Regions from separate parts of the Pseudomonas lurida genome, predicted to be linked through region 3. Evidence: riboswitches for the same ligand, from Rfam matches in the RefSeq annotation. Region 3 holds a riboswitch; each other region holds the start of a gene.

What was found. A riboswitch is a leader RNA that binds a small molecule or an ion and turns the genes downstream of it on or off. The one in region 3 is predicted to bind cobalamin.
Positions count from the first base shown of each region.
Region 1: linked by a shared signal. The riboswitch ahead of ATH90_RS18805 (ABC transporter substrate-binding protein) and the one ahead of ATH90_RS12165 (CbtB domain-containing protein) in region 3 are both predicted to bind cobalamin.
Region 2: linked by a shared signal. The riboswitch ahead of cobO (cob(I)yrinic acid a,c-diamide adenosyltransferase) and the one ahead of ATH90_RS12165 (CbtB domain-containing protein) in region 3 are both predicted to bind cobalamin.

Region 1 is NZ_PDJB01000001.1:4,154,533-4,164,947, reverse strand. It holds gene ATH90_RS18835 (alpha/beta hydrolase fold domain-containing protein) at 1-262, shown strand, start outside; gene ATH90_RS18830 (GNAT family N-acetyltransferase) at 299-757, shown strand; gene ATH90_RS18825 (hypothetical protein) at 816-1,040, shown strand; gene ATH90_RS18820 (GNAT family N-acetyltransferase) at 1,037-1,534, shown strand; gene ATH90_RS18815 (ABC transporter ATP-binding protein) at 1,560-2,324, opposite strand; gene ATH90_RS18810 (FecCD family ABC transporter permease) at 2,321-3,325, opposite strand; gene ATH90_RS18805 (ABC transporter substrate-binding protein) at 3,322-4,332, opposite strand; cobalamin riboswitch at 4,449-4,643, opposite strand; gene ATH90_RS18800 (hypothetical protein) at 4,747-5,190, shown strand; gene ATH90_RS18795 (DNA/RNA non-specific endonuclease) at 5,755-6,681, opposite strand; gene ATH90_RS18790 (M4 family metallopeptidase) at 6,812-7,873, shown strand; gene ATH90_RS18785 (protealysin inhibitor emfourin) at 7,888-8,193, shown strand; gene ATH90_RS18780 (MFS transporter) at 8,197-9,396, opposite strand; gene ATH90_RS18775 (LysR family transcriptional regulator) at 9,508-10,415, shown strand, end outside.
Region 2 is NZ_PDJB01000001.1:4,564,079-4,574,493, reverse strand. It holds gene hda (DnaA regulatory inactivator Hda) at 1-218, shown strand, start outside; gene ATH90_RS20675 (C40 family peptidase) at 432-1,061, shown strand; gene ATH90_RS20670 (C40 family peptidase) at 1,206-1,745, shown strand; gene ATH90_RS20665 (PQQ-dependent sugar dehydrogenase) at 1,817-3,130, opposite strand; cobalamin riboswitch at 3,230-3,489, shown strand; gene cobO (cob(I)yrinic acid a,c-diamide adenosyltransferase) at 3,569-4,180, shown strand; gene ATH90_RS20655 (cobyrinic acid a,c-diamide synthase CobB) at 4,177-5,565, shown strand; gene bluB (5,6-dimethylbenzimidazole synthase) at 5,562-6,212, shown strand; gene cbiB (adenosylcobinamide-phosphate synthase CbiB) at 6,209-7,117, shown strand; gene cobD (threonine-phosphate decarboxylase CobD) at 7,110-8,099, shown strand; gene ATH90_RS20635 (cobyric acid synthase) at 8,096-9,547, shown strand; gene cobU (bifunctional adenosylcobinamide kinase/adenosylcobinamide-phosphate guanylyltransferase) at 9,687-10,208, shown strand; gene cobT (nicotinate-nucleotide--dimethylbenzimidazole phosphoribosyltransferase) at 10,205-10,415, shown strand, end outside.
Region 3 is NZ_PDJB01000001.1:2,694,432-2,704,846, reverse strand. It holds gene cobN (cobaltochelatase subunit CobN) at 1-371, opposite strand, end outside; gene cobW (cobalamin biosynthesis protein CobW) at 375-1,436, opposite strand; cobalamin riboswitch at 1,530-1,728, opposite strand; cobalamin riboswitch at 1,855-2,061, shown strand; gene ATH90_RS12165 (CbtB domain-containing protein) at 2,158-2,346, shown strand; gene ATH90_RS12160 (CbtA family protein) at 2,358-3,062, shown strand; gene ATH90_RS12155 (cobalamin biosynthesis protein) at 3,059-3,451, shown strand; gene cobM (precorrin-4 C(11)-methyltransferase) at 3,521-4,267, shown strand; gene nfuA (Fe-S biogenesis protein NfuA) at 4,515-5,099, opposite strand; gene ATH90_RS12140 (fatty acid cis/trans isomerase) at 5,828-8,119, opposite strand; gene metH (methionine synthase) at 8,286-10,415, shown strand, end outside.

The DNA of each region.
Region 1 (10,415 bases), 1.5 Mb from region 3:
GCCGCCGTTGTCACCCCTGTATGGTGACTTCAGCGGCATGCCGCCAGCGTTGATGTTTGTCGGCGAACTGGACCCGTTGAAGGATGACACACTGTTGATCGCAGAGCGGTGGCCTGGCGCTGAGGCACATTTGTTGCCAGAGGCGGCGCATGGGTTTATTCATTTTCCGGTGGTGATGGGGGCAGCAGTGCTTGCCTACAGCCGCGAATGGATAAGCCGTCGAGTGAGTGGGGCAGTACTCAGTCTTCCAGCGTCCAAGTAGTCTTACGCCTCTTCAAACCAAGGAAAGCACGTGCCCGTGAACGCATTGACCCTACGCCCGGCGCGTGTGACCGACCTTCCGTCAGTCTACCGAGGGGAGTTGGCCTACATCCAGCAATGGGAACCCACTCACGAAGCCGGTTGGCGCTCGCAGGTGGAGCGCAACCTCGCGCTGTGGGTGGACAACTTCGAGCGGTTGACGGTCGCTGCGCTGGACGGGCAGTTCGTCGGTTATTCGCTCTGGAAACCCGAGGAAGGCTTCGCCGAGCTTTACACGATCAATGTCAGCGAAGCTGAGCGGCGCAAGGGCATCGGTCGGGCGTTGCTGGAGGCGTATGCGGTGGCGGCGAGGGACGGTGGTTGCACGCATTTGAGTTTGAGCGTGCGCCCCGACAACCCAGCCCGGCTGATGTATGAGCGCGCAGGGTTTGTGCAGGTGGGGACCGGTTCTCATGGCTATCTTCGTTATGAACGAGCGGAGGGCCTGGGAACTTAAAACCTGATCAACTGGTCAGGTTAATCAGTTGCTCCTCTCCCTCAACAAGGACTTCCCCATGCGCGAATACACCCTCGACTACCGGTTCAACGACGAACCCCGCACCCATGTGTTCGAACTCAAGCAACCCGAGTTGGCGATGCATGAAGCGGCGTTGCACTTGCTGCAGTTGCATTTTGGCGATGCGGAGAATGGCTTGATCCTGCCGCCTGCTGATGCGACGCCGGAGCAAATTCTGGAGCAGGCGCAGGTGGTGGGGATTACGCAGATCGAGGTGGCATGAGCCCAAGGCCGATCATTCAGGCGGTCAAGGCCGCGGATATCCCAGAGGTGCTGGCGTTTGTGCTGGCGGCCCGTGCCGAGCTGTTCCCCACGCTCAGCGCGACGGGGATGCCGGCGGACCTGGCGCAGTTCGAGGCGATCTATCTGCACGGCGATGGGCGATTTCTTGTCGCGCGTGATGAGGGCCAGATCGTCGCTGCCATTGGTTATTTGCCCTATGACGGGCGTTTCCCGCAGTTAAATTACCAGGGCCTCAAGACGGTGGAGGTGGTGCGCCTGTTTGTGCGGCCGGCGTTCCGTCGCTTTGGCTTGGCGGGCGAGCTGTACCGTGCGCTGGAGGCGTTGGCCACAGCGGATCGGGTAGCGGCGATGTACCTGCACACCCATCCGTTTTTACCGGGAGCGATTGATTTTTGGCTTCGCCAAGGCTTTGAAGTGGTGGACGTGGAGGCGGACCCAGTGTGGCGCACGACGCATATGCAGCGTTGCCTCTAACACCATACCCTCACGAATATCCTGATCAGTTCGGACGCAACCGCAGAATCTGCGCGCCATCAAATGGGTCTGTCAGGTAATGCGCCTGCACCCCGAAGGTTTCCTGCAAGCGCTGCGGTGTCAGCACCTCCAGCGGTTTGCCCAGCGACACCAGCCGCCCGTGATCCAGCACCGCCAAGCGGTCACAGGTCAGCGCCTGGTTGAGGTCATGCAGGGCAATCAAGGTGGTGACGGGCAAGCCCTGCACGCCTTTTAGAATCCCCAGTTGGTGCTGGATATCCAGGTGATTGGTCGGCTCATCCAGCAACAGAATCTGCGGCCGTTGCGCCAATGCGCGGGCGATGTGCACACGTTGGCGTTCCCCGCCCGAAAGGCTGCGCCAGGCGCGTTGGCTCAGGTGGGTGGCGTCGACGTCATGCAAGGCCTGTTTCACGATGGCGTCGTCTTCGCTGGACCAGGGGCTCAGTGCCGACAACCACGGCGTACGGCCCAGGGCCACGGCGTCGAACACGCGGATGGCGTCGTCGGTGTCAGCCTGCTGTTCCACCACCGCCAGTTGCTGCGCGATGGCGCGGCGCGACAGCTTGCCCAAGCGCTGGCCACCCAATAACACCTCGCCGGACGCCGGTGTGCGCAAGCCGGCGAGCAACTTGAGCAGGGTGGATTTGCCGGAGCCGTTCGGCCCGACGATACCGAGGGTTTCGCCCAGGTGAACCTCCAGGTGGATGTCGCGCAGCAGCTCGACCTCGCGCACCTTGAAACCCAGGTCCGTGCAGCTCAGCACCGTCATCGCGCGTTTCTCCGGCCGATCAGGATCAGCGCAAACACCGGCGCGCCGACCAGCGCAGTGACCACGCCGACCGGTATCACCTGGCCCTTGATCAAGGTGCGTGACAGCACATCCGCCGCAATCAAAAACAGCGCGCCACCCAAGGCACTCGCCGGCAGCAAGCGCGAATGCCCGGTGCCAAGCAGCAGGCGCACGGCGTGGGGAATCACCAGCCCGACAAAACCGATGGAGCCGACAATCGACACCATCACCGCTGTCACCAGGGCTGCGCAGCCTACCAGTACAAACTGCACGCGGCGCACCGGGATGCCGAGGGATGCCGCCGAGTCGCTGCCGAAGGTGAACGCATCCAGCGCGCGACGGTGCCACAGGCACACGGCCAAGCCAGCGACAGCCACCGGCACGGCCAGCCACACCGAGGGCCAGCGTACGCCGCTGAGGTTGCCCAGCAGCCAGAACATGATGCCGCGCGCTTGCTCGGAGCTGGCCGACTTGGTGATCAGGAACGCGGTGAGCGCATTGAACAGCTGCGAGCCGGCGATGCCCGCGAGGATGATCTGGCCGGTGCCGCTGGCCGAACCACTGGCACGCGCCAACAGGATCACCAGTGCAAATGCTGCCATCGCGCCGACAAACGCGCCGGCCGACAACGAAATCAAGCCGCCGCCCACGCCCATCAACGCCACCAACACCGCGCCGGTCGAGGCACCGGCGCTGATGCCCAGCAGGTACGGATCGGCCAGCGGGTTGCGCAACAGCGACTGCAGGATCACCCCGCAGGTCGCCAACCCCGCACCGCAGGCGGCGGCGACCAGGGCGCGCGTGAGGCGGTAGTTCCACACCACGCCTTCATCGATGGGGTCGAGCACGTAGCCGGCCGCCCACAGTTTGTTGGCGAGTACCTGGAGCACGACCTGCGGCGAGATGGCGGTTTCGCCGATGGCCACGCCAGCGAGTACGGCGGCGAGGAGCAGGGCCAGGGCGAGCAGGGTACGCATCATTTCGGCAGGTCGTAGCCGTCGATGGCCGTGGCCAGTTGTTCAAGGCCATCGAACATGCGGATGCTGGCCTGCAACGCCAGGGCGTCGAGGATGATAATGCGGTTGTTTTTCACCGCGTCCATGTTGCGGGTCACCGGGTCGCTGCGCAGAAACGCCAGTTTCTTTTCATGGTCGTCGGCGGGGTAGCGGCGGCGGTCCATGCGCGCGATCACCAGGAAGGTCGGGTTGGCCTTGGCAATGGTTTCCCAGCCGACGGCGGGCCACTCTTCATCGGACTGCACCACGTTGGACAGGCCGAGGGTTTGCAGCATGAACTCCGGAATGCCTTTGTGGCCGGCCACGTAAGGGTCGCTGGCCATCTCCGAACTGGAGAACCACACCAGCGCGCTGGCCTGCTTGAGGCCTTTGCCCTGTGCCGTGGCGACGGACTTGGCCAGGCGGGCCTTGAGTGCGTCGTTCAACTGCAGGCCACGATCCTGTACATCGAAAATCTGCGCCAGCTGGCTGATGCTCTTATAAATAGTCTCGATGTGGAACGGCTCCAGTCGCGTGCCGTCAGCGCCTACCAGGTTGTCCTTGCCTTCGCAGTCGGAGGGCAGCAGGTAGGTGGGAATCTTCAGTTCATGAAATTGCTCACGGGTGCCGACCACGCCTTGTGGCCCGACCACCCATTCCAGCTCGGCAGCCACCAGTTGCGGGCGCTTGGCGATCACGGCCTCGAAGCTCGGCTCATTATTGGCCAGGCGCTCGATGCTGTCGTTCTGCGCCTTGTATTGCGGCAACACGCTGTTGAACCACAGCGAGGTGCCCACCACCTTGTCGCCCACGCCCAGCGCATACAGCATTTCGGTGGCGGCCTGGCCGATGGTCACGCTGCGGGCAGGGGCTTGCTGGAAGGTGAGGGTGCTGCCGCAGTTTTCCACCGTCAGCGGGTAGTGGGTGGGTGCAGCGTGGGCCAGGGCACAGAAGCCAATGCCGGTAAGCAGGGCGGTAACGCGTGGCAGCATGGAGCAATCTCCGAGTGAACCGTACGTGGAACTGGGGAGGCACGGTTTGGAAATACACCCTCGAGCGCTGTGGTTGAGGCAGGCAAGCGTGTCCTTCCCGGACACCCCGCCGGTTAGTTATTGAGCGTGAGCCGGCAGGTCTCCTGACTGATGCATCGTCGCCAGGCTCCGGCCTTCCCGGACAAGGTCCAGTGGCATCAAGGAGCAGGCTCAGCACCTACAGTTGCGGGGGCAGTTCCGATTGGCGCGAGGGTACGGCGCTTCGGATTCCCTATTAGTCCCGTTTGGGAACCGGCGCGGTATGGTAGTCGATCGCGAGGTTTAACGGGAGGCCGTGAAGCCAACGGTAGCTCTTTGATGGTGGGGCTCCTATGATGCGCAGCCAATGGATCGCTTTATCACAAGGAATACACAGTGAAATCGTTCGTCGCGCTCGCCCTCGTCGCCACCCTCGCCGGTTGTGCCGCCCAAGGTAAATCTGAACAACAGATTCTTGACGAGGCCGCCACCGCCTATGTCAAGTCGATGCCGGCCGGGTCGGACAAACTCCGTTTGCACTCGATGAGCATCCCCAAAAGCGGGATGTTCGGCGATACCCTGGCGATTTCCATGGCCGGTGAGCAAAACGCCGCCTACCTCAGGGGAGAACTGCTCGATGCCAAGCGCTTGGGCGATGTGTTCTTTTTGATTATCGGTGCCAGCACGCCGGTTGATGTTGCCGTGATCAGCAAAGCCGTTGAGGGGCAGGACTTGAAGGGGATGCAGATTTATTACTCGGGCACTGATGCGCAGAAAGACAAAGTGCGTGCGGCGGTCGAGAAAACCCAGGCGCAGTTTCATTACATCAATGCGCAATGAGGGCCCGCCCGTTGCCTCGCCTGCTGCCTGTCACCCTGCGATCCTGAAATGTGGGAGCGGGCTTGTTCGCGAAAGCGGCCTGACCGTCAACCACCATCTGCCTGTCACCCCGCGATCCAAAAATGTGGGAGCGGGCTTGCCCGCGAAGGCGGCCTGATAGCCGACCTGGATGTTGGATCAGACCGGGTACATATCCGTTATTTAGGTTACGGCTGATATTGGTTCCGCTCTTACAGCGGGTCACTTTGGAAAAGAGCCCCAAAGTAACCAAAAGGCTCTTGCCCCAACACTCGGCACCTCGCCTAGGCTCGGTGTGCCCGTAATCCGACAGGGATTTGGGGGGCCGCCGCCACGCGCCCTCCATGGCGCGGGGCGGCTAAACCGGCATCCCTGCCGGTTTACCCCCCAAATCCCTGTCGAATTCCGGCCAGCGTGTTTGATGGGGCGCCTGAAATCAAAAGCAAGATCAAGATCAAGATCAAGATCAAGAGCGGCTCGCTTTGCATCGTGGTTAGCGATGGTTGTCGACGACGCTTAACAGGTGGGTGCTGTTTGAAGCGCTGGTCACAGACGAATGTCTTCGGGGCCTTGTATCAGTGCTTCAATTCGTGTGCCGGTGGCGCGTTCTTCGTTGCTGAAACCGTCGTAGTCGGCGAGGTTGGCGAAGCGGATGCCGGTCAGGCGTTCTATCTGGATCACGCTGCGCTGGTAGGTCCTGAGCTGGCCGAACACCAGGTCCAACTGGCCGAGCTCGCGGCTCTGGTCAATCATGTAGGCACTGGCAGAAGGCTTGCCGTCGTCGCTGAGGTAGGCGACGACTTTCCAGAAGGCCTTCGGGATCTGTACGCCTCGGTACACACGGTCGTCGTCAGCGAACACCGGGCCGGTGAACACCGTGGCCCGGGCTTTCCAGCGTTGCGTGTTGTCGAGGATGTAGTCTTCGAGCTCCAGCCAGGTCTTCTGGTTGAACCCGCTCATCTGCGGCGAACAGTTGGTGAAATGAAAGGTATCGACGTTGGCGGTTTGCGCCGCGTCGCCCCAGTTCGGGTCTTGGCGGCGGACCAGGTGGCCGCGATCGAGGCCATTACTGGCATAGAGCGCTTCGCCCACCTGCGCATCGTTCGGCAGGCGACCGTCGTAGGCCCAGGTGTCGTTGCTGCGAATAATGTCCACGTGCTGGCCGCCGTCGATGTTGACGCCCACATACAGCGCAAGTCGCTTGGCGCGTGACATCGTTATCGAGAAGTGCGTGTAGTCCAGGCGCTGCTGTGTATCGCCCGCCAAGGCCTCCTCGACCGTGGGCCAGGGCACCCCGAAGCTGCCGAGAAAATCCTCGGCATAGCCGCCCCGGTCCTTCAAGTCTTTGGCCGAAGTGACACGGGGCGTCGTCGCTCGCGCCTCCAGTAGCGTAGGGCTCGGCGCGATCAATGGGCGCAGGTCGGCGAGCCTGGGGCGGTACGAAAGGTCGATTTTGGCTTTACGTGCTGGCATCGGTAAGTCCTCCTTGGATAAACACGACTGCAACATAAGTTAATGACAATTGATGATGCGCGTTAACCCCTGGGGACTATCCTCAAACGGTCACCCGGACGTTCACCACACGCCAACAGGGAGCCAGCCAATGTGTGATCGCCATTACCGTAACCCGATTTTCTGCCTGATACCGCCCTATATGCTCGACCAGATCGCGCGCAACGGCGACAAGGCGCAACGGGAGGTCGCGTTGCGCACGCGCGCCAAAGACAGCACGTTCCGCTCGTTGCGCATGGTCGCCGTGCCCGCCAAAGGCCCGGCGCAAATGGCCCTGGCCATGGGCGCAGGCAAGCGCCGATCGATCTACAGCGCCAACGGCACCGATAGCCTGCCAGGCACGCTGATCCGTGGCGAAGGGCAGCCCGCCAGCGGTGATGCCGCAGTGGACGAGGCCTATGACGGCCTGGGCGCCACGTTCGATTTTTTTGACGAGGTCTTTGATCGCAACTCCATCGACGACGCCGGCATGGCACTGGACGCGACCGTGCATTTTGGCCAGGACTACAACAATGCCTTCTGGAACTCGGCCCAGATGGTGTTTGGCGATGGGGACGCGCAGTTGTTCAACCGCTTCACGGTGGCCCTTGACGTGATCGGGCATGAGTTGGCCCATGGTGTCACCGAGGACGAGGCCAAGCTGATGTACTTCAACCAGTCCGGGGCGTTGAACGAATCGCTGTCGGACGTGTTCGGTTCGTTGATCAAGCAATACGCGTTGAAGCAACGCGCGCAAGACGCCGATTGGCTGATCGGCAAAGGGCTGTTCACCCAGAAGATCAAAGGCAGTGCCCTGCGCTCGATGAAAGCCCCCGGAACGGCGTTTGACGACAAGCTGCTGGGCAAGGACCCTCAGCCCGGGCACATGGATGATTTTGTGCAAACCTACGAGGACAATGGCGGGGTGCATATCAATTCAGGCATTCCCAACCATGCGTTCTACCAGGTGGCGACCAAGCTGGGCGGGTTTGCCTGGGAGCGCGCGGGGCGTATCTGGTATGACGCGCTGCGTGATGCGCGACTGCGGCCCAACTCCGGGTTTTTGCGTTTTGCTCGCATTACCCATGATGTTGCCGGCCGACTCTACGGCGCGAACAAGGATGAACAGAAGGCGGTCCAGGAGGGTTGGAAAGCGGTCGGCATTTCTGTCTGACGTGAGGAACAGCCATGCACATTTCGATCAAGGAAAACGGTGGGCCTGGGTTCTTTCCGGGCCTGGCCAAGCCGCAGACGGTGGAGCTGGACACGCTGCCCGAGCAGGACCAGCAGGAGTTGCGGCAGCTTATCGAGGCCTCTGACTTCTTTCAGCTGCCGCAAAGCAAAGCGCCCGAGCGCGGTAATCCGGGCGAGGTGCATTACACCCTGACGGTGACCGAGGGCCAGCGCGAGCACACCGTGTGCGTACTGGCCCCGGTGAAGTCGCAGGCGCTGGATGGGCTGGTGCAGTGCGTGCGTCGGCATATCCGCTGCTGAGGTTCAGGTGCGCGCGTTTGCAGTACTCGCCAGGGAAGCGCCCAGGCTGTATAGCAAACCGCCCGCGATCACGAACAGCGCCAGCATGTAGAACATGGAGTGGGCGGGCTGTGTCGACAGCACGATCCCGCACAGCACCGGCCCCAGGGCTGCGCCGACGTTGCCCAGGTTTTGCGCGCCGTAGTACATGCCTCGCAGAGGCTCGGGCGCGATGATGTCGATGAACATGTACTCGGCATGGAACACGATGATCTCTCCCAGGGTGAAGATCGCCATGGACAACACCCAGAACATCAGCGAGTTGGACAAGCCAAACCCCGCCAGGCCGACAATGAACAGGCCCAGCCCTCCTGCGAGCCATAGGTGCAGGTGCTGATGGGTGATCCGCTTGCCGATCAGGTATTGCAGGCTGATCACCATCACCGCGTTGGTTGCCACCACACTGCTGATAATCCGGTACGCCGCCTCGGGTGTGGTGGTGACGACCAGGTATTGCGAGAGGTAAGCGGTGAACTGGCCAAACACCACGGCGCTGAGGATCCCGCCCAAGGTAAAGCACACAAGGCGGTAGTCATTGAGCAGCAATTTGCCCACCGCTAGGAACGGCGCGCCGGCTTGGCTTGCGTGGGGTGGCGCCCAATGCCTGTCGCCCCACACGGCATAAACGATAAAGAACCCCACCCCAAGCCCCGCCGACGCCAGGAAGGGCAGGCTGATGGCCAGTGTGGCCAGCCCTGCACCGAGGAAGGGGCCGACCGCATAACCGATATTGGTCAGGGTGTATTTGATCGAAAACGCTTCGCTACGCGCATCGACGGGAAGCAGCCGCCCGAACCCGGATTTGACCGCGATGTCGATCACGGCATACGCCAGGTTGATCGCGACCAGGCAGGTGAAGAATATCCACAGATCCTGCGTGATAAATGCCCCCAGAAACCCCAGGGTGAATACCGTGCAACAGCCCAGTATCAACCGGTAACCAGGCTGGCTGTCGACCAGAAAGCCGCCATACAGGCTCAACACTGAGCCGATGATCAGCGAACTGCCGATCACCAGGCCGATGTCGGCGACGCCCAATTCAAATTGGCCCGACAGGTAGATCACGAGATAAGGCAGGGTGATAGCCCTGGCGAGCGTTAACACGAGTGACGCACTCAGCAGCAGGTTGACGGTCAAGGGGTAGTTTTTCAGCGTGGTCAGCATCCGAGCCTCAGTACCAGGGTTTAACGGTGACAGCTTACTGTTGAGTGCAGTTCTGATTTAGGATGCTTTTTACCAAGTAGCCTGAACTGAGTTCACGAATACAGGACGTCCATGTTTTCTTCCGAACGCTTGAAAGGTATCGATGTGTTTGTGTGTGTCGCGGACTACGGCAGCTTTACTGCCGCTGCCGAGAAAATGAACCTGACCGCCTCGGCCATCAGTAAAAGCATCGCGCGATTGGAGAAACGCCTGGGGACTCGACTGTTCCAACGCACGACGCGGCGTTTATCCCTCACCGAGGCTGGCGTGGCGTTCTACCGTACCTGCACGGGCGTACTCGCTGACCTGGAGGACGCCGAGCTGTCGCTGCGCGCGGAGCAAAGTGAACCGCGTGGACATGTGCGCATTGACCTGCCGAGTGTGTTCGGCCGTGCCCAAGTGGTGCCGGCCCTGCTGCCTTTGCTGCAGGCGTTCCCGTCCTTGGTGCCGCAAATGTCCTTCGGTGATGGATTCGTCGACCCGTTCAAGGAGGGCGTGGATGTGGTGGTGCGTGTCGGTGGTGCGGATGTCTGGCCGGAATCGGTCGGCCAGCGGGTGCTGGCCCACGAATGGCATACCTTGTGCGCCTCGCCGGCCTACCTGGCGAGCCATGGGGTGCCGACGTCCGACAGTGAACTTGAGCACCATCGGTGCATCGCCTATGGCTGGGTGGACGGACGGGTCAGCCCGTGGAGCTTTGCGGGCGAACAAGGCACCCCGAGGCGCTGGCAGATGACGCCGCACCTGGTGATCGGCAATGGCGATGGCTTGATGCAGGCCGCGTTGGCCGGTTGCGGGATCGTGCAACTGCCGTCCTGGTTGATCCAGCAACCGCTGGAGGAGGGCAGGCTGGTCGAGGTCTTGCCGCAATTGGCCACCGAAGGGGCAGCCATCAGACTGGCCTGGGTTAAAAACCGCCAGGCGCTGCCCAAAGTCCGTGTGGTGCTGGAAGCATTGGTGGCGGGGCTCGGGAAGCGATA
Region 2 (10,415 bases), 1.9 Mb from region 3:
TGCGCCCGCTCTCCGACGAAGACAAATTGCGTGCCTTGCAATTGCGCGCCTCGCGGCGCGGCCTGCACCTGACCGACGAGGTGGGGCACTTTATTCTCACCCGTGGCACGCGCAGCATGAGCGCGTTGTTCGACTTGCTCGAACAGCTCGATCAGGCGTCTTTGCAGGCCCAGCGCAAGCTGACCATCCCTTTCCTGAAAGAAACCCTCGGCTGGTAGCCGGGCCTTTATTTTCGCGGGTTCCGGCAAATTCCAGGCGCCAGAAAACCTGCGTTTTGACCGGTTTGGCCACGCAAAAGGCAGGTAAAGGGTGTTAAGGGCTTAGATGTCATCGTCCAAACAAGAAGTCACATAGATCACGATTGAATTTGCAAATCGATGTGATAGTGGGCATAGTCTCGACTTCTTTACATATCAGCCACGGTCGTGCCCATGCTAAATCGCTTCGCACCCCTCGTGCCTCTCGCACTCGTTACCCTGTTGTTTGGTTGCGCCTCCCACCCTCAACAGGTGGCAGAACAGCAAAAACCACAGGTTCAAAACCAGGCAAAATTCGTTGCTGCACAGTCTGCTTCTGTTTACGAAGAAGAAGTGGCAACCGAAAAGGAACTGGCCAATTTCTCCGGCAACAAGCCTTATCAGCTTCCAGTTCTGGCCGACAGCATCCTCGAACGCGGCATGTCCCTGATCGGTACCCGTTACCGTTTCGGCGGTACCTCTGAAGCCGGTTTCGACTGCAGTGGCTTCATCGGCTACCTGTTTCGTGAAGAAGCTGGCATGAACCTGCCACGCTCCACTCGCGAAATGATCAACGTGAATGCACCGTTGGTCGCGCGCAACAACCTCAAGCCTGGTGATCTGCTTTTCTTCAGTACAGCTGGCCGTGGTCGAGTGAGCCATGCCGGTATCTACCTGGGCGACAACCAGTTTATCCACTCCAGCAGCCGTCGCAGTGGCGGTGTTCGAGTCGACAACCTGGGTGACAGTTACTGGAGCAAAACCTTCATCGAAGCCAAGCGCGCACTCGCCATGGCCCCGACTACGGTTACCGCTAGCAAGTAAACTTAAAGTGATACTTGAAGTTTGACGTGTAAGCGCTAGAATCCCTGGACATTGTTGTAATCCGTTCGCGCGAGCTTTGCTTGCGCGTTCTGGTTTTCAGCGTTCGGCAGCGAAAGCCGCATCCAGACCAGGATTGTTCTGCACATGTCGACCTCGGCCCGCCTGATTCTCATTGTTTGCGCCGCGCTGCTCAGCGCCTGCGCAAACCGTCCACCGCCGCCCGCTCCCGTAGCGGTCAAACCCAAGCCGGTGTTCAACTATTCCACGCAAAACTTCTCGCCTGCGGCCGAAGATGTGCTCTTTCGCGCACTGGGCCTGGTCGGCACGCCTTACCGTTGGGGCGGCAACACCCCGGATTCCGGGTTTGATTGCAGCGGCTTGATCGGTTTTGTCTTCCGCGATGCGGCCGGGATCTCCCTGCCGCGTACCACCCGCGAGCTGATCGTGATGCGCGCACAAGATGTCAGCGAGCAGAACCTGCAGACTGGCGACCTGCTGTTCTTCGCCACCGGTGGCGGTTCCCAGGTGAGCCACGCCGGGATCTATGTAGGCGAAGGCCGCTTTGTGCATGCGCCGCAAACCGGCGGTACGGTGAAGCTGGATACCCTGTCCAAGGCGTATTGGCAGAATGCTTACCTGAGCGCCAAGCGCGTGTTGCCAGCAAACCTGGCGCGCAATCCCTGAGTTGACGTCGCTCTACAGGGGAGAGCGGGCTTGCCCGCTCCCCCCTTGTTGTGTGGCGTTCTTGAGATGAGTTATTTAGCTGCCCAAACGCGCCACACCTTATTCCCCACATCATCCGCCACCAGCAAATCCCCCTGCTGATCAATCACCACGCCCACCGGCCGGCCCATGGCTTTCTCATCCTTGTCGAGGAACCCGGTCAGCACATCCACCGGCTGCCCTTTGGGTTGCCCGCCCTCGAACGGCACGAAGATCACCTTGTAGCCACTGTGTGGCTTGCGATTCCACGAACCATGCTGGCCGATGAACGCGCCGTTGCTGAACTGCGCCGGGAGTTTGCTGCCCTCGGCGAACGTCAGCCCCAGAGACGCCGTGTGCGGGCCCACGGCGTAGTCCGGCGCAATCGCCTTGGCCACCAGGTCCAGATTCTGCGGTGTCACGCGCACATCGATGTGCTGCCCGTAATAGCTGAACGGCCAGCCGTAGAAGGCGCCATCCTTGACTGAAGTGATGTAGTCCGGCACCAGGTCGCTGCCGATCTCGTCACGCTCATTGACGGCAGTCCACAGCTGGCCGCTCTGGGGCTCCCAGGCCATGCCGTTCGGGTTGCGCAGGCCGGAGGCAAAGATGCGATGCTCGCCGCTGGCGCGATCCACTTCCCAGATCGCTGCCCGACCCTGTTCGGCTTCAAGCCCGTTTTCCCCGACATTGCTGTTGGAGCCGACGCTCACATACAGCTTGCTACCGTCCTTGCTGGCCACCACGTTCTTGGTCCAGTGGTGGTTGATGCTGCCGCCTGGTAGGTCGACAACTTTGGTGCCTGCTTGCTTGATCGTGGTTTCGCCCGGTTGATAGGGGAAGCGCAGCAGCTTGTCCGAGTCGGCCACGTACAGGTCGTTGCCGACCAGTGTCATGCCAAACGGCGAATTGAGGTTCTCCAGGAAAACCGTGCGGGTTTCCGCGACGCCGTCGTGATCGGCGTCACGCAGCAGTGTGATGCGATTCGGGCTCGGCACCCCTGCACCGGCGCGGCCCATGACTTTTTCCATGACCCAGCCACGAATGCCCTTGGCGTCATCCGGCTTGGGTGGTGCGTTGGTTTCCGCCACCAGCACGTCGCCATTGGGCAGTACGTACAGCCAACGCGGGTGGTCCAGGCCCTCAGCGAACGCCGCCACCTGGGTGCCAGCGGCAGCCGTTGGTTTCGCGCCCTCGGGCCAGCCGATGGCCGGTGCGATGTTGACGGTGGGGATCAGGGTTTTGTTCGGTTCCGGCAACTTGGGCGAAGGCCCGGTGCCGTCGGAGACCTGAAGCGTGGAGCTTTCACCGCAGGCGGCGAGGGTGCCGGCGACCATGATGAGTAGGGCGAGTCTGGTTTTATGCATGGTGTTCTCCTTGATACCTGTAACGGTAGAGGAGGGCGGCGGTGCGATGGTTCAAGTGTAAGGTCAGCTTTAATTGACGCTCCACCCCCAACCCACTAACCTTCGCCGCTTGTTACAGGTGCTCTGTGACCCATGGGTCGACGGAGTGAAACAGGGAAGCCGGTGAGTGAGCGCACTTGTACACAGTGTTGCCGCGATTCCGGCGCTGCCCCCGCAACGGTAAATGAGACAAGACGCTGCTTTTTGCCACTGTATCGCCCGCGATATGGGAAGGCGCCGCGTCGGCCAGCACCTGCTCTCTCTACACAGCAGGCGCACCACTCATGAGCCCGGAGACCGGCCTGAAACATCCAACAGCATCACGGTGGGCGATGCTTGGCTGTCTGTTTTTCTTTTTTCCTGCCCGCCGTTTTTGTCCAGCCCCAACGGAGAGCTGCCATGACCGATTCCCCCGACCGCGACGAACGCCACCTGGCACGCATGCTGCGCAAAAAAGCCGTGATCGACGAGCGCATCGCCAATTCCCCCAACGAATGCGGTTTGTTGCTGGTATTGACCGGCAACGGCAAGGGCAAAAGCAGTTCCGCGTTCGGCATGCTGGCCCGGGCCATGGGCCACGGCATGCAGTGCGGTGTGGTGCAGTTCATCAAGGGGCGTAACAGCACCGGTGAAGAATTGTTCTTCCGCCGCTTCCCTGAGCAAGTGCGCTTCCACGTGATGGGCGAAGGCTTCACCTGGGAAACCCAGGACCGCCAGCGCGATATCGCTGCCGCCGAGGCCGCCTGGGCGGTGTCCCGCGAGTTGCTGCAAGACCCGGCCGTCGGCCTGGTGGTGCTGGACGAACTGAACATCGCGCTCAAGCACGGTTACCTCGACCTCGACCAAGTCCTCAGCGACCTGCAAGCCCGCCCTCCGATGCAGCACGTGGTGGTCACCGGCCGTGGCGCCAAGCCAGAGTTGATCGAAATGGGTGACACGGTCACCGAAATGGGCATGCTCAAGCACGCGTTCCAGGCCGGTATCAAGGCACAGAAGGGCGTCGAACTTTGAATCAGCCCCGTCATTGCCCTGCTGTCCTGATCGCCGCACCGGCATCCGGCCAGGGCAAAACCACTGTCACCGCGGCGCTGGCCCGCTTGCACCGCAACCTGGGGCGCAAGGTGCGCGTGTTCAAATGCGGTCCGGACTTCCTTGACCCGATGATCCACGAGCGCGCCAGCGGTGCGCCGGTGTATCAATTGGACATGTGGATGGTGGGTGAGCAGGAAAGTCGCCGCTTGCTGTGGGAAGCGGCGCAGGACGCCGACCTGATCCTGATCGAAGGCGTCATGGGCCTGTTCGATGGCACGCCGTCCAGCGCCGACCTGGCGCGACACTTTGGCGTGCCGGTGCTGGGCGTGATCGACGGCACGGCCATGGCGCAGACATTTGGCGCGTTGGCCTTGGGCCTGGCGCGTTATCAGCCGGATCTGCCGTTCGCCGGTGTACTGGCTAACCGTGTCGGCACCCTGCGCCATGCGCAATTGCTCGAAGGTAGCCTCACCGAAGGCCTGCGCTGGTACGGTGCGTTGTCCCGCGAGACCGGTATCGAGTTGCCCAGCCGCCACCTCGGCCTGGTGCAGGCGAGCGAACTCAATGACCTCGACGTGCGCCTGGACGCTGCTGCCCAGGCGTTGGGCAGCAGTTGCGAAGTGGCCTTGCCGCCGCCCGTGACCTTTGCCGCACCGCAAGTGATCGAGGCTGAGCCCTTGCTCAAAGGCGTGCGCATCGCCGTGGCGCGTGACGAAGCCTTCGCCTTTACCTACGGCGCCAGCCTCGACCTGCTGCGTGCGATGGGGGCCGAGTTGAGTTTCTTCTCGCCGATCCATGATCGCCAATTGCCTGACGCCGACAGCCTCTACCTGCCCGGCGGTTACCCGGAATTGCACCATCAGGCGCTGTCGGAAAACACTTCGATGCTCGACGCCATTCGTGCTCACCACGCGGCCGGCAAACCCTTGCTCGCCGAGTGCGGCGGCATGCTCTACCTGCTCGACTCGCTGACCGACGTCGACGGCACCCGCGCCGAACTGGTCGGCCTGCTGCAGGGCGATGCCGTGATGCAAAAGAAACTCGCGGCGCTGGCCCTGCAAAGTGTCGACCTGCCTGAAGGCACGCTGCGTGGCCACACCTATCATCATTCCCTGACCAGCACCGAGTGGCAGCCGATTGCCCGTGGCCTGAGCCCCAATGGCGGGCGCGGTGCCGAGGCGGTGTATCGGCAGGGGCGGATGACCGCGTCCTACGTGCATTTTTATTTCCCGTCGAATCCGGCTGCGGTAGCGGCCTTGTTTGCGCCGAGCCTTGAGACCGTTATCGCCGACAAGCCGGCGCCCACATCGACAGTGTTCACCAATCAACCTGTGGGAGCGGGCTCGCCCGCGAAGAGGCCATGACCGATAACGCCTTTCCCGAGGCCGATCGCCAGGCCGTCTACCGCGCTATCGCCGAACGCCGCGACATGCGCCACTTCAGCGGCGGCACTGTCGCTCCCGAATTGCTGCAACGGCTGCTCCAGGCTGCGCACCAGGCGCCGAGTGTCGGCCTGATGCAGCCGTGGCGTTTTATTCGTATCAGCGACCGCACCTTGCGTAGCCAGATTCAACAGGTGGTGGAAGAAGAGCGCGTACGCACCGCCGAGGCCCTCGGCGAGCGCTCCGACGAATTCATGAAGCTCAAGGTCGAAGGCATTCATGACTGTGCCGAAGTGCTGGTCGCGGCGTTGATGGATGATCGCGAGCGGCACATCTTCGGTCGGCGTACCTTGCCGGAAATGGACATGGCGTCGTTATCCTGCGCGATCCAGAACCTGTGGCTGGCAGCTCGCGTCGAAGGCCTGGGCATGGGCTGGGTCTCGCTGTTCGAGCCCCAGGCGCTGGCCGATCTGCTGGGTTTGCCGCCGGGCGCGAAACCCCTGGCCGTCCTGTGCCTTGGGCCGGTGACCGAGTTTTACCCGGCACCGATGTTGCAACTCGAAGGCTGGACCGAGCCTCGGCCATTGAGTGACATGGTGTATGAGAATGCGTGGGGAGTGAGTCAATGAGTGTGGCCTTGTTGTGTGTCGCTGCCGTGGCGCTGGATGCGCTGCTGGGCGAACCGAGGCGCTGGCATCCGCTGGTGGCGTTCGGCAATTTCGCCGGGCGCATCGAGCGACGTTTCAACTCCGGGGGGCGCGGCTGGCGCAGCCATGGCGTGACGGCGTGGTTTATCGCCGTGGTGCCGCTGACCCTGCTGGCCACGGCGTTGTCGTGGGCGCCGTATATCGGTTGGGTCCTGGAGATCCTGGCGTTGTATTGCGCCCTCGGCATGCGCAGCCTCGGCGAGCATGTGATGCCGGTGGCCCAGGCCCTGCGCAGCGACGACCTGGAGCAAGCGCGCAAGCGCGTGAGCTACCTGGTCAGCCGCCAGACCAGTGAGCTGGACCGCACCGAAGTCGCCCGCGCCGCCACCGAATCGGTGCTGGAGAACGGCAGCGATGCAGTGTTCGCCGCAATTTTCTGGTTTGTGGTCGCCGGCGTACCGGGCGTGGTGCTTTACCGCCTGAGCAACACCCTCGACGCCATGTGGGGCTACCGCAACGAACGCTTCGAACGTTTCGGCTGGGCAGCGGCAAAAATCGACGATGTGCTGAACTACATTCCTGCGCGCCTGGTGGCCTTGACCTACGCGGTGCTGGGCAAGACGCGCCTGGCGCTCAAATGCTGGCGCACCCAGGGCCCGACCTGGGACAGCCCCAACGCCGGTCCGGTGATGGCCGCCGGTGCAGGTGCCCTGGGCGTGGCGTTGGGCGGTGCGGCGATCTACCACGGTGAGGTGCACCAGCGCCCGCAACTGGGCGAAGGTCCGGCGGCAGATGCCGATGCCATCGACCGGGGCTGGCAACTGGTGCAGCGCGGCGTATGGTTGTGGCTGCTGATCCTATGTGCAGGGGCGCAATTCTATGCTTGAACACGGTGGCCGGCTGCGCAAGGCAGCGATTCAGTACGGGATAGCCGAGGCCGACTGGCTTGATCTCTCCAGCGGCCTTGCGCCCTGGCCCTGGCCGATCCCCGAGATACCCCTGCGCGCCTGGGCACGCCTGCCCGAAACCGACGACGGCCTGGAGCAGGCCGCCAGCGAGTATTACGGCGCTGCGCATCTATTGCCGGTGCCGGGCTCCCAGGCGGCGATCCAGTTGCTGCCACGCCTGCGCCGCTCCGGCAAGGTCGGCGTGCTGTCGCCTTGCTATGCCGAACACGCTGAAGCCTGGCGCCGCGCCGGTTACGTGGTGCGCGAAGTGCAGGAGCAGGAAGTCGATTTCTTCCTTGATGGCCTCGACGTGTTGGTGGTGGTCAACCCCAATAACCCCACCGGCTTGACCCTCACCCCGCAACGCTTGTTGGACTGGCACTCGCGGCTGGCCCAGCGCGGCGGCTGGCTGGTGGTGGATGAAGCGTTCATGGACGTGACCCCGCAACTGAGCCTGGCGGGCCAGGCGCATCAGGTCGGCCTGATTGTGTTGCGCTCGTTCGGTAAATTCTTCGGCCTAGCCGGCGTGCGACTGGGCTTCGTGTTGGCCGAGCGCAAGCTGCTCAAGTTACTGGCCGAGCAGGTCGGCCCTTGGGCCGTCAGCGGGCCGACGCGGGTGTTGGGCCAAGTGTGTTTGCGCGACACGGCCGGGCAGGTGCAGCAACGCGTGCGATGCATCGAGGCCGGCCAGCGCTTGTTCGCCTTGCTGGAGCGCCACGGCTTTCAACCCCAGGGCGGCTGTGCCTTGTTCCAATGGCTGATCACGCCCCACGCCGAACGCATGCACGAATTCATGGCCCAGCGCGGCATCCTGCTGCGCCTGTTTGTCCACGACAGCAGCCTGCGCTTTGGCCTGCCCGATACCGAGGCCGACTGGCTGCGCCTCGACGAGGCCCTGATCGCCTACAAGGAAGCGACATGAGTACGCTGATGGTGCAAGGCACCACCTCTGACGCCGGCAAAAGTACGCTGGTGACGGCGCTGTGCCGCTGGCTGGTACGCCAGGGCGTCGCAGTGGCGCCATTCAAGCCACAGAACATGGCGCTCAATAGCGCGGTGACGGCCGAAGGCGGCGAGATCGGCCGCGCCCAGGCGGTGCAGGCCCAGGCCGCCAACCTGGCGCCGCACACCGACATGAACCCGGTATTGCTCAAGCCCAACAGCGACACGGGTTCGCAAGTGATCATCCATGGCCGCGCCGTGACCAGCATGAACGCGGTGGCCTACCACGACTACAAAGCCATTGCGATGCAGGCGGTGCTGGCTTCTCACGCTCGATTGAGCCACGCCTACCCGGTGGTGATGGTCGAAGGCGCGGGCTCGCCGGCGGAGATCAACCTGCGCGCCAATGACATCGCCAACATGGGCTTTGCCGAGGCGGTCGACTGCCCGGTGCTGCTGATCGCCGATATCAATCGCGGCGGCGTGTTTGCCCACCTGGTCGGCACCCTGGAATTGCTGTCGCCCACGGAACAGGTGCGGGTCAAAGGGTTCATCATCAACCGCTTTCGCGGTGACATCGCGTTGTTGCAACCGGGCCTGGACTGGCTGGAAGCGCGCACCGGTAAACCGGTGGTGGGCGTTCTGCCCTACGTGATGGACCTGCACCTGGAAGCCGAAGATGGCATCGACCAGCGCCAGATCGACAAGGCGGCGCAGGTGCTCAAGGTGGTGGTGCCGGTGTTGCCGCGCATCAGCAACCACACGGATTTCGATCCACTGCGCCTGCATCCTCAAGTGGACCTGCAGTTTGTCGGCCCGGGCCAGCCCATTCCGGCCTCCGACCTGATCATCCTCCCAGGCTCGAAAAGCGTGCGCAGCGACCTGGCCTACCTGCGCGCCAACGGCTGGGAAACCGCTGTGGCGCGGCACTTGCGCTATGGCGGCAAGGTGCTGGGTATTTGTGGCGGCTTGCAGATGCTCGGCGAGCAGGTGCACGACCCGCTAGGCCTGGAGGGGCCTGCCGGCACCAGCGATGGCCTTGGGCTGCTGTCGTTCAGCACCACGCTGGAACAAGAGAAACAACTGCGCAATGTGCGCGGGCGGTTGTTGCTGGAGGATGCGCAAGTCAGCGGTTATGAGATCCATGCGGGCGTGACGACCGGCGAGGCCTTGTCGAATGCGGCGGTGTTGCTCGATGACGGTCGCAGCGATGGCGCCCAGAGTGACGACGGGCAGATCCTCGGCACTTACCTGCACGGGCTGTTCGAAAGCCCGGCTGCCTGCAGCGCCTTGCTGCGCTGGGCTGGGTTGCAGGACGTGCAGGAGGTTGACTACCACGCCTTGCGCGAGCGCGATATCGAGCGCCTGGCTGACCTGGTGGAGAATCATTTGGATACTGAGTTGTTGCGCAATCTATGTGGGATTTAAGGGTGCGCACGCGTCCCTCCTGTGAGGACTGGCTTGCCTGCGATTTAACTGACGCACCACGCTCAAAATGTGGGAGCGGGCTTGCCCGCGAAGGCGGCCTGACGGTCAACCCATTTCAGCCCACCCGAGGTGCCATCCCATGCTTCAACTGATCCTCGGCGGCGCCCGCTCCGGCAAAAGCCGCCTGGCCGAAAAGCTCGCCAGCGACAGTGCCTTGCCTGTCACTTACATCGCCACCAGCCAGCCATTGGATGGCGAGATGAACGAGCGCGTCGCCCTGCACCGCCAGCGTCGTCCGGACCATTGGGGCCTGATCGAGGAGCCGATTGAACTGGCGCGTGTGTTGCGGGAAAACGCAGCCGCCGGGCAGTGCCTGCTGGTGGACTGCCTGACCTTGTGGCTGACTAATCTGCTGATGCTCGAAGACGCCGGGCGCCTGGCATTCGAGCGCGATCAACTGCTGGAAACCCTGGCCTCGCTGCCGGGTGAACTCATTTTTGTCAGCAACGAGACCGGTCTGGGTGTCGTGCCGCTGGGCGAATTGACTCGCCGCTATGTGGATGAAGCCGGTTGGCTGCATCAAGCCTTGGCCGAGCGGTGTCAGCGTGTTGTCCTGACCGTCGCCGGCCTGCCCCTGACTTTGAAAGGTACTGCGTTATGACTGACACCTGGTGGCTCAACCCTTGTAAGGCGATCGACGCGCAGGCATACGAACACGCTCTGGCACGCCAGCAGCAACTGACCAAGCCGGCCGGCTCTCTGGGCCAACTGGAAGCGCTGGCAGTGCAATTGGCTGGCTTGCAGGGCCAGGTCAAGCCATCGGTGGATCGGCTGTGGATCGCCATCTTCGCTGGCGATCATGGCGTGG
Region 3 (10,415 bases):
CTGAGCTCCGGGTCCGGTCTGTCATCCCCCGGCACCAGAATCAACTGCACGCCGCGCTCGGCCAGTTCCACCAGGCGCTCGATGCCGTAGCGCCAATAACCGATGCCGCCATGCAGCGAGATCAGGATGACCTTGGCGTGGCGCAGCACTTCATCGACGTACAGGTCGACGGAGGCATGGTTCTGCACCTGCATCGGGTTGGCCAGGCGAAAACTGGGGTAGTCGTCGGGCAGCTGCTGGGCCGCTTCGGCCAGCAGCGCCAGGCTCGAATCACCGCTGCACAGGATCACCAGTTCAGCGGGGGTCTGGCCGAGGTCGGCAATGTTGTCGTCCGAGACGAAACCACCGGGCTGGGTCCTGAGCAGGTGCATGGGTTAGACGCTGAGCGCGGCGCGCAATTGCGCTTCAAGGCCCGCCGCATCGAGCTCCTGGCCGATCAGCACCAAGCGCGTGACGCGCGCTTCGTCGGCGCCCCAGGCACGGTCGAAATGCTTGTCGAAACGCGTGCCCACGCCCTGGATCAGCAGGCGCATCGGCTTGTTCGGGATAGCAGCGAAACCTTTGACGCGCAGGATGCCGTGTTGCACCACCAGTTGCGTCAGGGCCTCGAGCAGCAGCGCTTCGTCAGCTTGTGGCAGGTCGATGGAGATCGAGTCAAACGCATCGTGGTCGTGGTCGTCTTCACCCTCGTGGTGATGATCGTGATGGCTGTGGCGGCCGTCGATATGTTCTTCGGAGCCGGCACCCACGCCAATCAGCACGTCCAACGGCAAGCGACCGCTGCTGGCTTCGACGATCTTCACCGCGGGTGGCAGTTCTTCGGCGACTTCCAGGCGCACGCGGGCCAGGTCTTCGGCGCTGATCAGGTCGGTCTTGTTGAGGATCACCAGGTCGGCGCTGGCCAACTGGTCAGCGAACAGCTCATGCAGTGGCGATTCGTGGTCCAGGTTCGGGTCGAGTTTGCGCTGGGCATCGACCTGGTCCGGGAATGCGGCGAAGGTGCCAGCGGCCACGGCCGGGCTGTCGACCACGGTGATCACCGCGTCAACCGTGCAGGCGCTGCGGATTTCTGGCCATTGAAAGGCTTGTACCAACGGTTTTGGCAGGGCCAGGCCGGAGGTTTCGATGAGGATATGGTCGAGGTCACCACGACGGGCGACCAATTCGCGCATCACCGGGAAAAACTCTTCTTGCACCGTGCAGCACAGGCAGCCGTTGGCCAGTTCGTACACGCGGCCGTTGGCCTCTTCTTCAGTGCAACCGATGGAGCACTGCTTGAGGATCTCACCGTCGATGCCCAACTCGCCGAACTCATTGACGATGACCGCAATGCGGCGGCCCTGCGCGTTGTCGAGCATGTGGCGCAACAAGGTGGTTTTGCCCGAACCGAGGAAGCCGGTAACGATGGTGACGGGAAGTTTGGCCAGTGTTTTCATCGGATGCCCTTGGGGGCGGGCATACGGGACGATAGGCCCTGCGACGGCGCGCAGCAGCGGATTTCGTCACCGGATCACCCCGCCCGGTTGAATTGGAAAATCGGTTACGAGGCAGGTCTCCTGGCTTGGGGCATGCGGGTCTTGCGACCGGCGCTGGCTGCGCCTTCCCGCCGGATGGCAGTGGCGTGGCAGTCAGATAAACCCTTTACAGTTGCGGGGGCAGCCGCGGCTTGGACCGCGTTCCCTTCTTAGCTTCGGCCTGGGCTGAAGAACCTCGAGGGTGCAAGGCTACGCAGTGCTTGGGGGATGGTCAATGATGGGTTGGGCTTGGCTGGGCTCGCTCGTGTACCTATCCGATATTCAGGTAACGGATAGGCACCCAACAACTCAATTGACTCCCATCCTGCGCCCATGCTCTCCTACACACCTTGTTTCGGGTGCCCTTCACAGGGTGAAACGGGAAACCGGTGCGTCATAGCGATATGACCAGTCCGGTGCTGCCCCCGCAACGGTAAGCGAGCGAAGTGTCACGGCCACTGTGCAAATGCATGGGAAGGCGACGCTTTGAGGACTCCCCAGGAGCCCCCTCGCAAGCCCGGAGACCGGCCCGAAAATTCAGATAACAAACCCGCGGTGGGCGGGCGCTGTTCAGAACCCTGCGTGCCTGGCTCGCGGGGTTTTCATGCGCTCGTTTCACCCTGACACCCAGAAGGGACGCGCCATGTCGATCATCAGCAGCACCTCACACACCACCAGCAGCTCCGCTACCCTGGGCCAACGCCTGACCGCCGCCATCGGCGCGTCGATCCTGGGTGCGTGCCTGGTGTATTTCGCCGGTTTCTCGCACATCGAGGCGGTGCACAACGCCGCCCACGATACCCGCCACAGCGCCGCGTTCCCGTGCCACTGAGACCTGCCGACATGATCAAGCGTATTGCGCAAACCGCCGGTTTCACCGGCCTTCTGGCCGCCCTGCTGCTGACCTTGCTGCAAAGCTTCTGGGTCGCCCCGCTGATACTGCAGGCGGAAACCTATGAAAACGCCCCGGCCGCCACTGAAGTGGCCCATCAACATGCCGAAGGTGCTGCCGCCCACACCCACGATGCCGAAGCCTGGGAGCCGGAAAATGGCTGGCAGCGCGTCCTGTCCACCACAGGTGGCAACCTGGTGGTCGCCGTCGGTTTTGCGCTGATGCTGGCCGGCCTCTATACCCTGCGCGCACCGACCCGCACGGCCCAGGGCCTGCTCTGGGGCCTGGCCGGTTATGCGACGTTCGTGCTGGCACCTACCTTGGGCCTGCCGCCTGAGTTGCCGGGCACCGCCGCCGCCGACCTGGCGCTGCGCCAGACCTGGTGGATCGGCACCGCCGCGTCTACCGCCGCCGGTATCGCACTGATCGTATTTGGTCGCAACTGGCTGCTCAAAGTGCTGGGCGTGGCGATTATCGCGGTACCGCACGTGATCGGCGCGCCGCAGCCAGAGGTGCATTCGATGCTGGCACCGCAAGCCCTGGAAGCGCAGTTCAAAATCGCTTCACAACTGACCAACGTCGCATTCTGGCTGGCCCTGGGCCTGATCAGCGCTTGGTTGTTTCGCCGCAACCGCGACGATCAATACTCCGCATGACACGAGTGGTCGGCCTGGGGTGCCAGCAAGGGTGTGATCTTCACGCACTGCTGGCCTTGTTTGATAGCGCCCTCGCCGAGGGCGGTATCGAGCGCGACAGCATCACCGCGCTGGCCACTATCGACCGCAAACAGAATGAACCAGGCCTCCTGGCACTGGCCAAAGCGCTGGAACTGCCGTTGCAGTGCTTCAGCGCCGAGCAGTTGGCGGTTTTTGAACACCGCCTGAGCCACAAGTCGGACGTTGTGTTTGCCCATACCGGCTGTTATGGCATCGCCGAAAGCGCCGCCCTGGCCTTGGCGGAACAGCTCGGCAACGCCCCTGCCCGCTTGCTGATCACCCGCAAAAAGACTGCCCGGGCCACCTTTGCATTGGCATGCGCCGGGTAAAAATCTGATAATCGCCCCTTCCGATCATGAGCATCCTTCATGCTCGCCCGTTTTCCATCAGGATTTTCCATGACCGTCTACTTCATCGGCGCAGGCCCCGGCGACCCGGAATTGATCACCGTCAAAGGCCAGCGGCTAATCCGCAGTTGCCCGGTGATCATCTATGCCGGCTCGTTGGTGCCTGCGGCGGTGCTGGAAGGCCATCAAGCGGAGAACGTGGTCAACAGCGCCGAACTGCACTTGGAACAAATCATCGACCTGATCAAGGCTGCCCATGCAAATGGCCAGGATGTGGCCCGCGTACACTCCGGTGACCCAAGCCTGTATGGCGCGATTGGCGAACAGATCCGCCATTTGCGCGAGCTGGGCATCCCGTTCCAGATCATCCCCGGGGTCACCGCAGTCGCCGCTTGCGCTGCGCTGCTGGAAGCGGAACTGACCCTGCCCGACATCGCCCAAAGTGTGATCCTGACGCGCTACGCCGACAAAACCAGCATGCCAGCCGGTGAAGACTTCGACAGCCTGGCACGGCATGGCACGACCATGGCGATTCACCTGGGGGTCAATCACCTGGACAAGATCGTCGCCGAATTGCTGCCGCACTATGGCGCGGATTGCCCGATTGCCGTGGTGCACCGGGCGACCTGGCCGGATCAGGACTGGGTGGTGGGCACGCTCAGTGATATTGCCGACAAGGTCACCGCGAAAGGGTTTCGGCGCACCGCGCTGATCGTGGTGGGCCGGGTATTGGCGAGTGACAGTTTCAGTGAGTCTTCGCTGTACCGGGCCGGGCATGCACACCTGTATCGGCCGTGACAAACAACCTCACAAAAAACACATAACATGCTGATTTATATTGGATAAATCTCACTAAATGGACTGACTTTCCGGTGATATTTGCATCGTGTTATCAGTTCGGCAGCCGGCACACTGCAATCGCTGAACAGCCAATGCCTACAGTTAATGGTAAACGTCAGATAAATAGCGCAAGCCACTGAATTTTAAGCATAAAAAAACGGCGCTCACGGGGCGCCGTTTTTTCTGATCGCAGTGAACGCCTTACTCAGTAGTAGGCGTTTTCTTTCTGCGTGTGGTCGGTCACGTCACGTACGCCCTTGAGCTCCGGGATACGCTCGAGCAGGGTGCGCTCAATGCCTTCACGCAGGGTCACGTCCGCCTGGCCGCAGCCTTGGCAGCCGCCGCCGAACTTGAGCACCGCGATGCCGTCCTCGACCACGTCGATCAGGCTGACCTGGCCACCGTGGCTGGCGAGCCCAGGGTTGATCTCGGTTTGCAGGTAATAGTTGATGCGCTCGTTGACCGGGCTGTCGGCATTGACGTTGGGCACCTTGGCGTTCGGCGCCTTGATGGTCAACTGGCCGCCCATACGGTCGGTGGCGTAGTCGACCACCGCGTCGTCGAGGAAGGCTTCGCTGAAGGCATCGATGTACGCGGTGAAGCTTTTCAGCCCCAGGGCGGTGTCTTCAGGCTTCTCTTCCCCAGGCTTGCAGTAGGCAATGCACGTCTCGGCGTATTGAGTGCCGGGCTGGGTGATAAAGACGCGGATGCCGATTCCTGGGGTATTCTGCTTGGACAGCAGGTCAGCCAGGTAATCGTGGGCGGCGTCGGTAATGGTAATGGCAGTCATGGAAACTCCTCACAGGCTTGCCGGCAGTTTACGCCAAAATATTACGCAGGTACAAAGTCCTAGTGTTTTTGTCGGGATAGGCATTTCTGGGAGGGGGTGTACATATCCGTTATTTGGGTGATGGCGGGTATTCCCAAAGTCACCAAAGGGCGCTTGCACCAACACTCGGCACCTCGCCTAGACTCGGTGTGCCTAAGATCAAAATCAAAAGCAAGAGCGCGGCGGCCTCAAAACCAACCTGTTACTGAGCGGCGATCTCGGTCAAATGTGGGAGCTGGCTTGCCTGCGATGGCATCCACTGGCTGTGCCTGATGCACCGAGTCGCCTGCATCGCAGGCAAGCCAGCTCCCACAGAAAAGCAGGTATAGGCTTAATCTCCCAGCCAAGCGCGGCGGCCTCAAAACCAACCTGTTACTTAGCGGCGATCTCGGTCAAATGTGGGAGCTGGCTTGCCTGCGATGGCATCCACTGGCTGTGCCTGATGTACCGAGTCGCCTGCATCGCAGGCAAGCCAGCGCCTACAGAAAAGCAGGTATAGGCTTAATCTCCCAGCCAAGCGCGGCGGCCTCAAAACCAACCTGTTACTTAGCGGCGAACTCGGTCAAATGTGGGAGCTGGCTTGCCTGCGATGGCATCCACTGGCTGTGCCTGATGTACCGAGTCGCCTGCATCGCGGGCAAGCCAGCGCCTACAGAAAAGCAGGTATGCCCCGGCCCCCACACACCCCCTCACAGATTCTCATACCGATTCATGTCCAACACCCCTTCTTCCACCGGCGTGGTCTCACGAATGTACTGCGACAAGTCATGGAAATACTGCCAAAACAGCGGATGACTGCGTCGCACCCCCCACCGATCAACAATTTTCTCGAAGCGCTTGGCATCGTGAGCCTGCTCCATCTGCGCAACAAACTCAGGCACTTCAAGCGCCGGAATATTGAACATGAAGTTCGGATAGCTGCTCAGCACGCCGGGATAAATCGTCACCGTATCCAAACCCGGCTGGTAGCGATAAGCCTCCCCCAGCAAAAACGCCACATTACTGTGGGCACGGTTACGCACCATGCTGTAGACCACACGCTGACCGCCGGCCGTTTCGATTCGCAACATCGTGGCTTCAGGCAGTTGATCGATAACCTTGAGCCCGGCCGCCGGGCGTGAAGTCAGACGGCTGAGCGCCTGCTCCGCCTCCTGCAAGGCCGGGTCGATACCGTCGCGAGAGCAATAAGCGCCGCTGCAGCGGTTGATCGGATCCGGGCTGGCGTTCAAATCGCCGTAATGACTGAGCAACTGGCTGGCAAAGTCGCGCTTCGGATCGTTCTCGCTCAGGTGCAGGCCGGTCGGCTTGTCATCATCAATCGCCTCATAGTCCAGCCACAGCTTGAGCTTGCCGCTGTTCTGGTACCAGTCGTCCATGTAGCCATCGCGGGAGTCGGCAGGCATCAGGCGCAGGAAGTTCTGCTCGGCGCCGTTGCGGATCAGGTCGAAGTACAGCCGGGTCTGGGCCTGGTGCGACACATTGCCGAACACATCGAAATTCACCGCCAACTGGTAATACGTGCGCTCCAGCAACGGGTAGTCGAACAGCCACATCGTCTGCGGTACTTCGCCGATCAAGCCTTTGGTCACCGAGGCGCTGTCGAAATGACGGAAGATGCTCAACAAGGCATTGTCATTGCCCGCCCACAGGCTCGACCAACTCGGCGGAGGCAGGTCGGCGTAGCTGTCGCGGCGCAGGGCCTCGTATTCGTTGCGTTTGTCGCGATACGCCAGCCACAGGCTGAGCACACTGCCGACGTCATCGTTCTGCCCGGGCATGGCCAACAAGGGTGTGGCCTGGCCGCGATAGCGCGCATCGGTGATGTACAGGTCGTGGTCAGGGTCCTGGAACAGGGCCCAGAAGTTGTCGCGGATCACGTCCGTGGCGATCTGCCCACGGCAGACCGGCCCGCGAATAAAGGTGCGTACGAAGTATTCGGCGTTATCCAGCATGAACTGGTAACGCGCCTTGGCCGGGATGGCTTCGAAGGTGTCGAAGGGGTTGGCGCGCCGTCCAGGGCCGTAGCCCGGCAAGGCATTGACCTGCCAGCTACCGGCGTAGAACAGCGCCTTGATACGCGCCATCTTTGCGGCACTGAACGGGTACGTGATGTGGGTTTTATGCACGATCACGCCCTGCACCGGCCACAGGCGGTAATACACCTGGGTGCCGGGGTCATCATTGGGGCGGCGCGTGGCGATCAGATCGATCGGCTGGCCGCTCGGCGTGCGCGAACGCACCCACTGGAAGAAATGCCCTGGCTCGCCGTTCTCGAAGTAAATGTGCGCAAGGTACAAATGCTCGAACAACCAGCGCGCCACCAGGCTTTCGCGGGCGCCGGGCTGATTGAACAGGTTCTCCCACTGTTGGACTTGCAAGGCCTCCTTGGCACTTGGCGCCAGGCCTTGTTCATCAATCGGGGCGCCAGAGGCGAGCCAACGTTGCAGGGTCTGGTATTGCTGGTCGGTCAAGCCCGTAACAGCCAGTGGCATGCCTTCCCTGGGATGGGCACCCGCGTAGGCATTGAACTCGCCGGGCATGGCGCACATATTTTCGCGGTTCAGGCCCAGCACGATGTCATCCGGCAACTTGGCGTTGGGTTGCAGTGGTGCGTTATGGCCCAGTTCCAGCATGCGCGCCATCAAGGCGGCCTGGCTGCCCTGGGCGTCCAGCACCGAGTAGAAGCCCTTCTGCTGCCAGGCTTGCTTGCCAAAGGCGTCATAGAACAAGCGGGTGGTCGGCGTGGCCTGGCTGCGTTCGCCATCATAGACAGGCACTTTGCTCGCACCGCGCGCCGCGCCTTCGGCACTGCCGAGGTTGAGCTGGCAAGCGGAGTCGTAGCAGGCGTGGCAGGCCACGCATTTCTCGGTGAAAATGGGTTGGATGTCGCGGGTATACGAAATCGCCGGGGCGGGTCCGTCGGCCTGTGCAATGCAGGCGACCAGTGCCAGGACGGCGCTGGTGATGAGGCGAAGTGACATGTATCCGGTCCCGATTCAATGCGTGCGCTGGAAAATTGCCCGCGATTCTACCGGGCCACCCCCCACTACAACATGAACGATATTCATGCAAAACCTGCACATGCTCTAAATCGGCACAGGTTTGCTATGATTCACGCCCTCCGTAATGCCTGACCAGAGTAGTCCCATGTCCGATCGTAGCGTTCGTCTGCAAGCCCTTCATCAAGCCCTCAAGGAACGTATCCTGATCCTCGACGGCGGTATGGGCACGATGATCCAGAGCTACAAACTGGAAGAGCACGACTACCGTGGCAAACGCTTCGCCGACTGGCCAAGCGACGTCAAGGGTAACAACGACCTGCTGGTGATCACCCGTCCGGACGTGATCGGCGGCATCGAGAAAGCCTACCTGGATGCCGGTGCCGATATCCTCGAAACCAACACGTTCAACGCCACGCGCATTTCCATGGCCGACTACGGCATGGAAGAACTGGCCTACGAGCTGAACGTAGAAGGCGCACGCCTGGCGCGCAAGATCGCCGACGCCAAGACCCTGGAGAACCCCACCAAGCCACGCTTCGTCGCTGGCGTGCTCGGCCCGACCAGCCGTACCTGCTCGCTGTCGCCTGACGTGAACAACCCCGGCTACCGCAACGTGACCTTCGATGAACTGGTGGAAAACTACACCGAGGCCACCAAGGGCCTGATCGAGGGCGGCGCCGACCTGATCCTGATCGAGACCATCTTCGACACCCTCAACGCCAAGGCCGCGATCTTCGCCGTGCAAGGCGTGTTCGAAGAACTGGGTATCGAACTGCCGATCATGATCTCCGGCACCATCACCGACGCTTCCGGCCGCACGTTGTCGGGCCAGACCACCGAAGCGTTCTGGAACTCCGTGGCCCACGCCAAGCCGATTTCGGTAGGTTTGAACTGCGCCCTGGGCGCCAGCGAACTGCGTCCGTACCTGGAAGAGTTGTCGAACAAGGCCAACACCCACGTTTCCGCGCACCCCAACGCCGGCCTGCCCAACGAATTCGGCGAGTACGACGAACTGCCGTCGGAAACCGCCAAGGTCATTGAAGAATTCGCCCAGAGCGGCTTCCTCAACATCGTCGGCGGCTGCTGCGGCACCACCCCGGGCCACATTGAAGCCATCGCCAAGGCCGTGGCCGGCTATGCGCCGCGCCAGATCCCGGACATTCCCAAGGCTTGCCGCCTGTCGGGCCTGGAGCCGTTCACCATTGATCGCAGCTCGTTGTTCGTCAACGTCGGCGAACGTACCAACATCACCGGTTCCGCGCGTTTCGCCCGCCTGATCCGTGAAGACAACTACACCGAAGCACTCGAAGTCGCCCTGCAGCAGGTGGAAGCCGGCGCCCAGGTGATCGACATCAACATGGACGAGGGCATGCTCGATTCGAAGAAGGCCATGGTGACCTTCCTCAATCTGATTGCCGGCGAGCCGGACATCTCCCGCGTGCCGATCATGATCGACTCCTCCAAGTGGGAAGTGATCGAGGCCGGCCTCAAGTGCATCCAGGGCAAGGGCATCGTCAACTCCATCAGCATGAAGGAAGGTGTCGAGCAGTTCATTCACCACGCCAAGCTGTGCAAGCGCTATGGCGCCGCGGTGGTGGTGATGGCGTTCGACGAAGCCGGCCAGGCCGACACTGAGGCGCGCAAGAAAGAAATCTGCAAACGCTCCTACGACATCCTGGTGAATGAAGTCGGGTTTCCTCCAGAAGACATCATTTTCGACCCGAACATCTTCGCGGTCGCCACCGGTATCGAGGAGCACAACAACTACGCGGTCGACTTCATCAACGCCTGCGCCTATATCCGCGATGAACTGCCGTATGCGCTGACCTCTGGCGGCGTGTCCAACGTGTCGTTCTCGTTCCGTGGCAACAACCCGGTGCGCGAGGCGATCCACTCGGTATTCCTGCTGTATGCGATCCGCAACGGCCTGAGCATGGGTATCGTCAACGCCGGTCAACTGGAGATCTACGACCAGATCCCGGCCGAGCTGCGCGATGCCGTGGAAGACGTGGTGCTCAACCGCACGCCCGAAGGCACCGACGCCCTGCTGGCCATTGCCGACAAATACAAGGGTGACGGCAGCGTCAAGGAAGCCGAGACCGAGGAGTGGCGCGGCTGGGACGTCAACAAGCGCCTGGAGCACGCGCTGGTCAAGGGCATCACCACCCACATTGTCGAAGACACCGAGGAATCGCGGTTGTCATTCGCGCGCCCGATCGAAGTGATCGAGGGCCCGCTGATGTCCGGCATGAACATCGTCGGAGACCTGTTCGGC